Regions from separate parts of the Lysinibacillus sp. NPDC096382 genome, predicted to be linked through region 1. Evidence: riboswitches for the same ligand, from Rfam matches in the RefSeq annotation. Region 1 holds a riboswitch; each other region holds the start of a gene.
What was found. Region 1 has a riboswitch for thiamine pyrophosphate ahead of thiT (energy-coupled thiamine transporter ThiT). Riboswitches for the same ligand answer to the same signal wherever they lie in the genome.
Positions count from the first base shown of each region.

Region 2: linked by a shared signal. The riboswitch ahead of ACIQZA_RS04380 (ABC transporter substrate-binding protein) and the one ahead of thiT (energy-coupled thiamine transporter ThiT) in region 1 are both predicted to bind thiamine pyrophosphate.
Region 3: linked by a shared signal. The riboswitch ahead of thiC (phosphomethylpyrimidine synthase ThiC) and the one ahead of thiT (energy-coupled thiamine transporter ThiT) in region 1 are both predicted to bind thiamine pyrophosphate.
Region 4: linked by a shared signal. The riboswitch ahead of thiM (hydroxyethylthiazole kinase) and the one ahead of thiT (energy-coupled thiamine transporter ThiT) in region 1 are both predicted to bind thiamine pyrophosphate.

Region 1 is NZ_JBIWFC010000015.1:79,019-82,233, reverse strand. It holds gene ACIQZA_RS18670 (hypothetical protein) at 1-28, opposite strand, end outside; gene ACIQZA_RS18665 (hypothetical protein) at 367-684, opposite strand; gene thiT (energy-coupled thiamine transporter ThiT) at 824-1,384, opposite strand; TPP riboswitch at 1,512-1,620, opposite strand; gene ACIQZA_RS18655 (magnetosome magnetite crystal formation protein family) at 1,746-2,081, shown strand; gene ACIQZA_RS18650 (AAA family ATPase) at 2,295-3,215, opposite strand, start outside.
Region 2 is NZ_JBIWFC010000002.1:125,381-128,595, reverse strand. It holds gene ACIQZA_RS04390 (ABC transporter permease) at 1-624, opposite strand, end outside; gene ACIQZA_RS04385 (thiamine-binding protein) at 624-914, opposite strand; gene ACIQZA_RS04380 (ABC transporter substrate-binding protein) at 916-1,911, opposite strand; TPP riboswitch at 2,063-2,172, opposite strand; gene ACIQZA_RS04375 (TetR/AcrR family transcriptional regulator) at 2,379-2,987, shown strand.
Region 3 is NZ_JBIWFC010000018.1:13,611-16,825, forward strand. It holds gene thiC (phosphomethylpyrimidine synthase ThiC) at 204-1,982, opposite strand; TPP riboswitch at 2,115-2,229, opposite strand; gene ACIQZA_RS20020 (AEC family transporter) at 2,766-3,215, opposite strand, start outside.
Region 4 is NZ_JBIWFC010000004.1:182,821-186,035, forward strand. It holds gene mbcS (acyl-CoA synthetase MbcS) at 1-1,200, opposite strand, end outside; TPP riboswitch at 1,426-1,524, shown strand; gene thiM (hydroxyethylthiazole kinase) at 1,614-2,369, shown strand; gene thiD (bifunctional hydroxymethylpyrimidine kinase/phosphomethylpyrimidine kinase) at 2,369-3,193, shown strand; gene thiE (thiamine phosphate synthase) at 3,183-3,215, shown strand, end outside.

The sequences.
Region 1 (3,215 bases):
TCATATCTTCTGTATAATAACTATTCAAAACTCAAATCCTCCCACTTTTTTCACTAACTTAAAATTTTTTCTACATCGAAATTGTAACATAGCAGAGTTTGGGTTGGTAGAGAAATGGTAAATGTGCAACAAATGAGATTGACAGCTACAAGAATTGAGTAACAAGTACCTAAGCAGAGTTGAACGAGCCTTTAACGAACCTGTGAGTGTGGTTAGTGGAGCAGAGGGAAACAGTCTAATTGTTGCTATAGAGCCATGTGTGAAGCTACAGGAGAGGTTGTGAAAGCATAACAAAAGGACTTGTGCGTATGGGATTCAATCATACACGCAAGTCCTATTCTTATTGAAGGAAAGCACTACGTTAGCTTAATGAGAAATGTGTGAGGTTAGTCCTAATTTATCAATGAGAAGATTACCTTGTTCTATTTTAAACGTTTTCTTTTCAACACTAAATTCCCACCCATTTTCAATCGCATATCTAATTAAACGTTCACAATTGCTTGGCTTATGTGGGATGAAGTTCCAGCTACCTTCCCATGTAAACAAGACTTCAAAATATGATATTTTTGATGAATAGACTTTAAAATTCACAAATTTGTTACTAGGGATCTCATTAATAACGCAGTGGAATTGAAAACCATCTACAATTATCTCTTTAGTTCTTTTGCAGAATGCCTTCCCCATTAGACCCTCCTGAATACGGCGTTTTTTCAAGCATGACGAGGCACACATTGGAAGTAAACTGCTCCGTTAGTTGAATAGCAACAATCTTTTCGAAAACAGCCAAAACAAAAACCCTTCACTCATGTGAAGGGCATAATAGTTATGATTTTCGTTGCATTAATTGAGGTGCTGCCGTAAATAGCAGAACACCGACAATCGCTGTTAAAATCGTTGCTGGTAGCATATATGTTCCATTATAGATGATTGAATAAATCCACGCATTTTGATCGCCTGCATACTCTGCGAAAAATACAGCGCCACCAATGGTATGTGCTGCATAGCGTAAAAAACCTGCTAATACAGTTCCTAAAATAATATAAAGCGCCATTTTCTTTTTGTTTAAATTTTTTGCAGCCTCAAGCACCGGTCGACGTACAACGGCCGCTAAGCCCACTACTGTAAAGGCAACACCATAATCAAGTGTTCCTTGTAGCCAATGCACAATTGTAGCACCAAACATTGTTTGCATTACACCAATGAGTAAACCGGTTGTCATGCCTGGAATAAGGCCCCAGCGGAATGCTATTAAAATTATTGGTACCATCACTAGACTAACAGAGCCGCCTTGTGCCCATACTTTAAAGGAAACCTGATCGAGCACAAGGCCAATCGCAGCGAATATCGCAATCTCCACAAGCATTAACAGTTTTTTATTGTCCATAATATTCTCTCCTTTGTTCCGATGTAGGATACAAGAGCAGGAATAGAAATCAGTTGGCAAATATGTCCCTATCTGGCATCAAAAAAATAAAAAACGATGCCAGGACAGAGCCTCACATCGTAAAAGTGTCGGTTTCTATCCACAATCCCTACGCAAGTGTTAACTTACAGGTTCGAAGAGTCAAGGCATTACGTGCCCAGTCTCAGCTGACATCATCAGCTCCCCTTGTGGTCGTACATCTTAATTTTATTGAACAACCTCATTGTACGCAAACACTGTTATGATTACAACCTCTTCCACATTTTTTTTTTTGAAACTTTATCGTTTTTCATGCGTAAATATTAAAAAAGGAGGTACTACTATGGAGAACCAAAAAATTTTATCTGCCTTTAGTTATCTCAGTATTTTATTTGCACCCTTTATTGTGCCATTAGTCGTTTACTTTGTGACAAAAGATAGCGACGTAAAGAGGCACTCTATTCGAGCACTAATATCACATTTAATCCCAGTCGCATTCGGAATAATTTTCTTTGCAGTCTTTATTTTCTCAACTTTATCATTCAACACTAATTTTGATCTAAATTCAGATAGTAATAATTTTCTTATCATTTGGTTTGCTTCATTCGCAATTTATATTCTCGTTTCATTAGGAGTCGTTATTTGGAATATTATTCAAGCAGTTCGGGTGATCCGATAAGTTTCATCTTAACCTCTCCTTGAACACATAGTACTTAAGGAGCTGTTATTTTGTGAAAGTATCTAAAGTTGTTAAAACCGCTGTAAAATTAGCACCTATCGTTATCCCAATTGTCAAAAAAGTAATCGCTGCAAAAAAAGGAACAAATCCTAACGTAACTAAAAAAAAATAACAACAAGGCGTATTTCCAACAAACAGAGATACGCCTCTTTGTTATTTCACTTCAAAATATGTTTGACTATGACCGTTCATTGCTTTTTCGACATGCAACACAGCAGGCATTGTAGCTTTTAACTCTGCAACGTGAGAAATGACTCCAATCATACGTCCGGAATCTTGTAAATCAATAAGCGTATCAATCGCCTTATTTAATGCTTCTTCATCGAGAGAACCGAAGCCCTCATCAATAAACATCGTTTCGATACGGATATTACCTTGAAAGCTTTGTATGACATCTGCCATCCCAAGGGCAAGACTTAGAGACGCATTAAACTTTTCTCCCCCTGATAATGTTTTCACATCTCGTAATTGATCTGTATAAGCATCATACACATCTAGTCCTAGCCCACTTTGCTTGGCATGCTTTTCTAAGCGATCTGAACGTCGTAGCTCAAATTGACCGTTGGATAAATGATAAAGTCGAACATTTGCCGCCTCTGTTATTTTATCTAAATAATTGATTTGAATATAACGCTCAAAAGACAGCTTTTTCACATTCTGTCCATTTAACATTGCATAGAGCTCCTTTACTCGCCCCGCTTCTTTTTCAAGTAAATGAATCTCCTGTTCGGTCTCCTCAACTTTTTTGATAAAGTCTGCACAAGCCTTCGCAAATCCTTCCATTTGTTGCAATACTTTAAAAGCTTCCTCATATGTGACACGAAGCATCTCTAACTTTTCTTCCATGGTCGTTAAATCTTGCTTCTCTTGCCCTTTAAGATGCTTCTCTCCCTCAGTAATTTGTACTTGTAATGTGTGGATTTGTAGTGCATATTCATTGCAAGATTTCCGTAAAGCTTCTATTTGCAACGCGCTACGCTTCCCAGTAGCAAATTCATCATAGCTTTCAAAGCCTGCTTCCTTCATACTCACTGAAAATTGCTCGCGCTTTTCATCCATTTTCAGCTTTAATTC
Region 2 (3,215 bases), on a different contig from region 1:
CAATGTCATATAGACGCCAATCCCCATTTTCGCACCTAACCATTCTGCAATGACAGCTCCCATAACACTATACGTCGCCGCAATCTTAATGCCTGAAAAAATCGACGGGTACGCATATGGCCATTCAAGTTTCCAAAAGGTTTGTGATTTAGTTGCCCCAATCATTTCAAAATAATGTTTCAGCTCAGGTGAGGTTTGACGGAAGCCATCCATTGCCGAAATAACAATCGGGAAAAAGCACACCAGACAAATAATAATGAGCTTTGGCAATAAACCAAAGCCAAACCAAATAATTAAGAGCGGTGCTAGAACGAGCACCGGGACATTTTGTGACATAATAAGAATAGGATAAAATAGCTCCCGCACAAACGTAAAACGATGTAATAGCACAGCAACCGTTAGTCCACACACTATTCCAATGGCAAGGCCTAGAAATGCTAATTGAACAGTCGCTATAGCATGTGGCACAAACGTCTTATACGATTGAAAGCCTTCTTTCAAAATGGCACTTGGTGTAGGCAATAGCCAATGTGGTACGTCTGCAAAACGGACAATAAGTTCCCATATGAATAAGAGGAAGGCGATAAAAATTATCGTCCTTCCTTGTTTGAAAGCCTGCCTCATTACTTGTATTTCTCCGTTAGTGTATTCATTGTAATACCAGATGGCTGATATAAAATTTTCACTTGCGTAATGACATTAATAGCACCAAGCTCAATCATCTTGTCATTCATTTTTTCAATGATTTGTAGTAAAGTCGATAGCTCACCTTCCATTGTCGTTTCTAATGGATGAACTTCATATTTCACCCCTGATGCGTCGATAACCGTAATCGCTGCATCGACAAACGGGATCACATCCTCATATGTTTCAGTTTTCGGGATAATTTGTACACTTATTAATGAGTTTGCCATGTTACTTTGTCTCCTTTTTCGGTAAAAAGTCGTTTGTATATGCTTGTTTTGCGTTAAATTCGCCCTCTAAAACTTTGTTGTCCGCCATCCATTTCGCGTAATTTCCCCAGACAGCTAGCTTTTGCTCGCCCCATTGTGCAGCGTCATCTTGATATTTATCTGCTAGCCATTCCTGACTTTTATGCACAAGGTTTTTATCTAAATCAGGTACTGCTTCTAGTAAAATATTTGCCGCTTCATTAGGGTGTTTTATCGCATATTCATAGCCCTTTGCTGTAGCAGCGACAAATGCTTTTACCGTTTCAGGATTATCTTTAATCATTTTTTCATTTGTAGCAAGTACAGGTGTGTAATAATCTAACTGATCACTATAATCTGTTAAATATAGCATGTTCAGTTTTTCGCCACGCAGTTCTGCTTCTATACCTGTCCATGCATAATAAATCCACGCAAAATCAATATCTTTTTTCATCATTGTGAAGAAATCTATATCGCCTGCATTGACAATATCTAATTTATTAATATCTGCATTTTTTGTTTGCATTAGTGATTGCAGTACTGCCTTTTCAAGTGGCGCCCCCCAGCCACCGTATGTTTTACCTTCAAAATCCTTCGGTGAAGTAATGCCTTTTGATGCAATGGATGCGAAGCCAGAAGTATTATGTTGAATAATCGCCGCGATCGATACTAAAGGTACATCTTGCACACGTGCCTGTGTAATCCCTTCCTGATAACTTACGCCAAACTGAGCCTTGCCAGACGCCACAAGCTGATCTGCTCCCGCTTCGCCTGGTAATATTATATCTACATCTAAGCCCTGTTCCTTAAAGAAGCCAAGTTTTTCCGCTACATATAAACCGGTATGATTTGTGTTCGGTGCCCAATCTAGGACAACCGATACTTTTGTTAATCCTTTAGTATCCTTTTTAGCCTCTTTTTCGCTACAGCCCACTAATGTGAAAAGTGCAGCCATTAGGACCAATAACCATTTTTTCATGCTCAATCCTCCAAGTAAGTAGTGTGAAATGTTCATGAATGAATGTCTTTACCAGAAGAAAGCGTTCACGGTCTGTGTATACAACAAAAGTCTGAAAACAAAAAACGCCCAGGATTCCTCCCAGACGTTTTACAATCAATATCAAAAACTTTCTTTTTGAATAGATGTTCCCTACGCTGGTACGAGCCAAATCAGGTTCAAAGGGTCAGTGTCTATCGGACACAATCTCAGCTGGCAACACCAGCCCCCCTACATTCTTTCCATATGAACTTTTCGTGATTATTATACCCATATCTATCCGGAAATGACAAGGCTCTATTTGCCGAAAGCGCTGCTAATTTAATTTTAAAGCTCCATGCCTTCCTTCAATTCCTTTTGTTGAATAACCGCAATGTCCTTTTCTTTGTAAAAATCATCTTCGGGAGTGCTAGGTAAACATACACAAAACCCTTCAACGGAGAATCTAAATGGAACCTAGACTTACTAATGATGAAAAAAAGAAAAGAAAAAGATTTGCCATTCTAAACGCCGCAATTAAATTATATAGTGAGAATGGTTTTGCAGAGACCAAAGTAGCGGACATAGCAAAGGAAGCAGGAGTTAGTTTTGGCACCGTATTTACGTATTTTAATTCCAAAGAAGAGCTTTATGAATCGGCAATATTGGAGCCCCTGGAGGAAATCAAACCATATTTTATTGAAATAGATGAACACTTTAAAAGTGATCCTCTTGAAGTAATTAAGGAAATGATAGATTGTCATGTGCAACTTTTTGCAACGAGAAGTGAATACCTACGTTTAATTCAACAGGATCTTGCAAGACCTGATCGATTTCCAAAGCTTTTTAAAGAACTAGATGATTTTGTAAAATTATTTATAGACTGTATTTATCCAGTTATTGAAGCTGGGCAAATGCTTGGTTACTTTTATGAAGAATCACCTTCATTAATTGCTGAGTCGTACTTATCCATCTTAAACGGAATGCGTTTAACGTTTATTGATGAATATACAAACATGGTATGGAAGGATATAACGAGACAAGCCCTTAGATTATTCGGACCTATCTCTAATACTTAAACCTTCTCCATCCTACACCCATACTCTATAAAATTAGGAAATTCAATTTTTGATCTACATGGTAAATAGATGATTCCCTTTTTGACACTATTACAGGCCAAGAACCTAAGAAACCATTACTTCCTTTGAGTGCAGTGAGCGCTGGACTCTTGTTACAGGAATGTTGATCTTCTCTATATGTTTTAGTGTATTTGCTTCTTCAAATAGCGTGTTGTTTCTTTTTGTTGC
Region 3 (3,215 bases), on a different contig from region 1:
TTTCCATTATTATTGATATCCAATCCAACTTTTTACTCCATGTGAAGGACATCTTCACATGGAGTTTTTTTATATTAATGACAGAACGAGGACTCATCACCATAATGTGTGGTTGATTTCCGTTCCGACAGGGCGCTTTTCTGGGGGCGTCCGATGAAACTAATAAGGCTTGTGCCTAATTTGACACAAGCCTGCTTTACTAATTATTGATAAATTTGACTGCCTGCCCGTTTAAATTCCTCTGCTTTCTCCTTCATACCTTTGTGGATTGCTTCAGTCGTATTTAAGTCACTCTCTTTTGCATAATTACGAATATCCTGTGAGATTCTCATACTACAAAACTTAGGTCCACACATTGAACAAAAGTGCGCAGTTTTTGCCCCTTCTGCAGGCAATGTTTCATCATGGTATTCAACTGCACGCTCTGGATCTAACGAAAGATTGAATTGATCGCGCCAGCGGAATTCAAATCGTGCCTTAGATAGCGCATCGTCACGCTGCTGTGCTCCCGGATGCCCTTTCGCTAAATCGGCAGCATGTGCAGCAATTTTATACGTAATAACCCCTACACGAACATCGTCACGATTTGGTAGGCCGAGATGCTCTTTTGGCGTCACATAACATAGCATTGCCGTACCATACCACCCTATCATTGCAGCACCAATAGCCGATGTAATATGGTCGTAACCAGGGGCAATATCTGTTGTCAACGGTCCTAAAGTATAGAAAGGAGCTTCCTTACACACCTCTAACTGTTTATCCATATTTTCTTTAATAAGATGCATTGGTACATGCCCTGGTCCTTCTACCATCACCTGTACATCATGCTCCCAGGCAATTTGCGTTAATTCCCCTAGCGTTTCTAGCTCTGCAAATTGAGCCTCATCATTTGCATCTGCAATAGAACCAGGACGTAAACCATCACCTAAAGAGAAGGCAACATCATAGGTTTTCATAATTTCGCAGATCTCTTCAAAATGAGTATATAAGAAGCTCTCTTGATGGTGATATAAACACCACTGCGCCATAATCGAGCCTCCTCGAGACACTATGCCTGTTACACGATTAGCCGTTAATGGCACATAGCGTAGCAATACCCCTGCATGAATCGTGAAGTAATCAACACCTTGCTCAGCCTGTTCGATTAACGTATCACGATACACCTCCCATGTTAAATCTTCTGCCACTCCATTTACTTTTTCTAGCGCTTGATAAATCGGCACCGTTCCCACTGGCACCGCGGCGTTACGAATAATCCATTCACGTGTCGTATGAATATGCTTACCAGTAGATAAATCCATAATGTTATCAGCACCCCAGCGTGTAGCCCACGTCATTTTTTCTACCTCTTCTGCAATAGAGGATGACACCGCTGAATTTCCAATATTGGCGTTTATTTTTACGTGGAAGTTACGTCCAATAATCATCGGCTCTGCCTCAGGGTGATTAATATTAGATGGCAAAATAGCACGTCCTGCCGCGATCTCTGAGCGCACAAATTCTGGGTCCATATTTTCGCGTATCGCTACAAATTCCATTTCTGGAGTAATAATTCCCTTTCGTGCATAGTGAAGCTGCGTTACATTTTTACCTTTCTTCGCACGCAAAGGCTTTTTGGATAAATACGGAAAAATATTTTCACTTATTCGTGGATCATCAGCTTTGCGGAATCCATTATCTTCTGGCTTGATAGTACGCCCTTCGTATTCTTCAACGTCACCTCGTTTTTTGATCCATGCACTACATAAAGCTGGCAATCCTTTCGTAATGTCCACCTTATACGCAGGATCAGTATACGGGCCGCTCGTATCATAAACACGTACTGGTGCATTTTCCTCTTCACCAAAGCTTCCTGTCGTTGGACTTAGAGCAATTTCACGCATTGGCACTAAAATATCTGGTCGAGAACCTTCTACGTAAACTTTTTTACTTCCTTCAAAACTAGACATAATCGTAATATTCTTGTCGCTAACTGTTGTCATAAACTACTTCGCCCCCTTTTATATTTATACAAGGACCGAATCTAGCTCACCCCAATAAAGACAAAAGCCGAATCCAAAAAATTTTGGATCCGGCTAAGAATGTAAAGGTATAGTTATTGCAAATACATTGAGTGCAATAATGGTTAACTTTCCCACGCTGGTATGAGCCAGATCAGGTCCAAAGGGTCAAGAAACCTCTATGCGTTTCCCTCTCAGCCTGACTCATCAGACTCCCCTAGTTAATGCTATTAAGTTTGATGATAGTGTAGCAGATATTGTTAAGAGATGGAAGCTTCATTTGTTTTTTTTGCTTATCATCAAAAGTTGGCGACAGCAATTGATCAATTATGCCTCGGCATAATTGCATCTGGATTCGGCATTGTGCTTAGGCCTGCATCTATATTAATTCCTTATCGATCCGTGTTCAGCTGATGCTTGGACACCACTGAAAAGTAACTTAAACCCGAATTGTATCTTACAACCTATAGAGATGGGAGACTTCTACTGAAAGAAGTTTAAACGTAAGCCATGCATATAGGTTGATTGGAGTGGAGGCTGGGCGACTCCTCGGGGATCAGCGTCACAGATGAGACCCTGGAGCGAGCAGCGCGAGTGGCTCATCGGACGCCCCCAGGAAGCTCTGCTCTGTGCGAAAGCGAAGCGTCAGCGACAAATGTTTTAACTGTGCGAAAGCGAAGCGTCAGCGACAAAGCGCCCAGCCGGAACGGAAATCAACCTCACGTTTTGACAATAATCTTTTTTATTCCGAATAGCACCAAACTGTTAAGTAAACAACAGTTCCGCCACATAAATCACAATCGTCACTGTAATACAGCTCACAATCGTTGAAAATAAAACTGTTTGTGCAGCAGTTGCCGATTCTACGTCATATTCTAATGCAAGACTAGAACTATTTCGCGATGTCGGGAACGAACTAGCTATAAAAAGTGATTGTGCCACGACACCATCAAGACCAAGCGCAAAAATGATTAGCAATGCAACGGCTGGCCCTATGACTAGTCGTGTAAAACAGCTAATGAATACTATCTTATTGAACATGGATTTAATTTCAAGTTGCGATAGTTGCGTCCCTAAAGTTATTAATGCTACAGCGATAAAGCCATCTGCCACATGGTCTATCGGAATTCTTACAAACTGCGGAATAGCGATAGTAAAATAGTTCATTGCCACACCAATAATAAGTGCATGAATAATGGGCATTTTGAGGAAGTC
Region 4 (3,215 bases), on a different contig from region 1:
TGTAATATACCATTCGCCCCTAAATTGTAAATTTGTACGTTCGGGATCGTTTAAATACTTCTTAAATAACGCGGGTGATTCACAGTGCACAGCAATATCTCCTACTTCTCCAATTACAGTAGGATTTCCAAAATCATTAATAATTTCAACCATATTACCTGGAGTAGGTCTACCCATTGAGCCCATTCTAGCCTCCATCCCTACCATTGTTCCAACAAGTAATGTATTCTCTGTTTGTCCATAACCATCTCGTACTTGTACATTAAAGACCTCGGAAAATACTTTTATCACTTCACTATTTAAAGGTTCACCGGCTGACACAGCCTGACGTATCGTACTTAAATTAAAGTCTTGCAAATTTTCAAGACCTGCCATAAATCTGTATTCGGTCGGTGTGCAACACAGAATATTAATATTGAATTTCTCAAGCAATGAAAGGTATGTTGCCGCATCGAAGTGACCTTTGTAAACAAATGCTGTCGCACCACTTCCTAATGTAGCAAGGAACGGACTCCATATCCATTTTTGCCAACCTGGTGCTGCGGTAGCCCAAACAATGTCACCTTCTTGTACACCTAACCAATTTGGAGCAGTAGTTCGCAAATGCGCATAACCCCAGCTATGTGTATGAACCGCTGCCTTTGGATTGCCTGTTGTACCACTCGTATATGCTAAAAATGCAATGTCTGTACTCTTAGTCGGTGTAGAACTTATGTAAGTCGTCGGTTGATGTTGCATTTTTTCAAGCAATGGCTGCCAAGGTTCATGTGCATGACCAATGACAAACTGTTGTATTTCTTGTAAACTTCCCACATTATCGAATTGTTCAATATAAGGTTCAAATGCAACAACGCCTTTTGCATTGGCATGATTGATTCGATATTCAATATCCTTAGTTCTTAGCATTTCTGAGCTGGGTATAATGGTTAAGCCTGCCTTTAAGGCAGCAATATAAACGATATACGCTTCAACTGATCTTGGCACCATGACCAAAATAACATCACCTTTTTTTAAACCTTGAGATGTAAATACATGTGCTGCCTGGTTTGCCTTTTCAAGTAAAGCTCGATATGTTAAATATTGAATTTCCTCATCTTCGTTATAAACTAATAATGCATTTTTAGTAGAATCCTGTGCATATTTTTCAATTTCATCTGAAATGTTATACCACTCTGGTGCGATTAAATCTTCTCTTTTCATGGCAAATGCCCCCTTTTGTACGCTCATTATAAAACTCAATTTTTATCATTTTCAATGGAATTCACTCCAATTCATTAAAGTCGTGACAACTATCATGCTCTGCTATATGGCATCAGTCACGTATTGGTACTATCCATTTCGACTTAGCATTAGTGCCGTTTTCGCAATGAAGAAAAAAACTATTGAACACGAATGAATAATATGGTACATTTTGGTCAACTAAAAGCATGATTGCAGGGGGACTCATTTAGAGTTGAGAAGGTAAAACCTGACCCTTTGAACCTGTTAGTTAATACTGACGTAGGGAGCAATTCACATCTATTTACTGATGAAAGGCTCTTTTACGTGTTTTTTTCTACACGAAAAAGAGCCTTTTTTGCACGCTTACGTCCATCCAACAAGGAGGACTAAAAATGTTATTTCATACTATCCGTAAACAAAATCCACTAATTCATTGCATTACTAATTATGTTGTAGCTAATTTCCAAGCAAATGGCTTATTAGCTATAGGCGCTTCACCAGTTATGGCAGATGACAGTCATGAAGTTGAAGAAATGGTCGCAATTGCCTCAGGCTTATTAATAAATATCGGTACCCTTAATGAGCGAATGAAAGAATCAATGTTACTTGCAGGAAAAACAGCAAATGCTCTTGGCATTCCCGTTGTTTTAGATCCTGTTGCTGCAGGTGCAACAACTTACCGGAAACAAACGGTACAACAATTACTCAAGGAAATAAATTTTGCTGCTATTCGTTGTAATGTCGGAGAGCTTGCAGCAATAGCCGATGTAGAATGGCAACAAAAAGGCGTAGATAGTGGTAGTGGTTCAATTTCTTTAGAAGTTGAGGCACAAAAAGTAGCTCAACTTTACAATTGTATTGTTATTGTGACCGGTGAAAAGGATTTTATTACTGATGGCGAACATCAGCAATGGGTTACAGGTGGAAATTCACAAATGACAGAAGTCACTGGAACAGGTTGCTTATTGAGTGCCATTTGTTGTGCTTCCTACCTCGTAGGAAATAAGCCATTTGACCAATTAATAGAAACATTATCGCTTTATAAAAAAGTGGCAGAGCAAGCTGCTTCTTCTACCCCATATATTGGCGATTTTCAAATTGCAGTATTGAACGAACTACACCGCCTCTCCAAGGGTGGTGAACAATGATGCATATTGTAACGACAATTGCTGGCTCTGATAGTGGTGGCGGTGCAGGGATACAGGCTGATTTAAAAACATTCCAGGAATTAAAGGTGTTTGGAACGTCTGTTATTACAGCTTTAACCGCCCAGAATACACTCGGGGTATCGGATGTCTTACCAATTGAAGTTAGTTTTGTCGAAAAACAACTCCAAGCGCTTGTCGAGGATTTTTCAATAAGTGCTATTAAAACCGGAATGCTGTTTTCCTCGGAAATTATTCAATCAATTGCACGGATTTTAACTGAAATAAATAGTCCGCTTATAGTAGATCCTGTCATGATTGCAAAAGGTGGCGAAAGCTTATTACAGCAAGAAGCAATTGAGGCATTACGCAGTTGTTTGCTACCTATAGCAACAGTGGTAACACCGAACATTCCAGAGGCAGAAACCCTTTCTGGAAGGAAAATCAATTCTTTAACAGATATTAAAGAAGCAGCTAAGGTCTTATTACAAATGGGCATTCAATGCGTCATTATTAAAGGCGGTCATTTAGAGGATAAATGTTATGCTACTGATTATGTATTTTTCCAAGATGGTCGGTCATTTTCCATGCAGTCCACTCGTATTGCAACCAAAAATACGCATGGTACAGGCTGTACGTTTTCCGCTGCATTAACTGCTTTTCTTGGTCGTGGACTAACTTTAGAAGATGCGATTGAGGAAGCTAAAAAATTTATTCAATTAGCAATAACTCATGATTTATCTATTGGTAATGGACATGGTCCTACCAATCATTTTGCTTATCAAAACTTGAAGAATTCCTGCGAGGTGATCATTCATGAAACATGACGATCTACAGCTATATTTTATA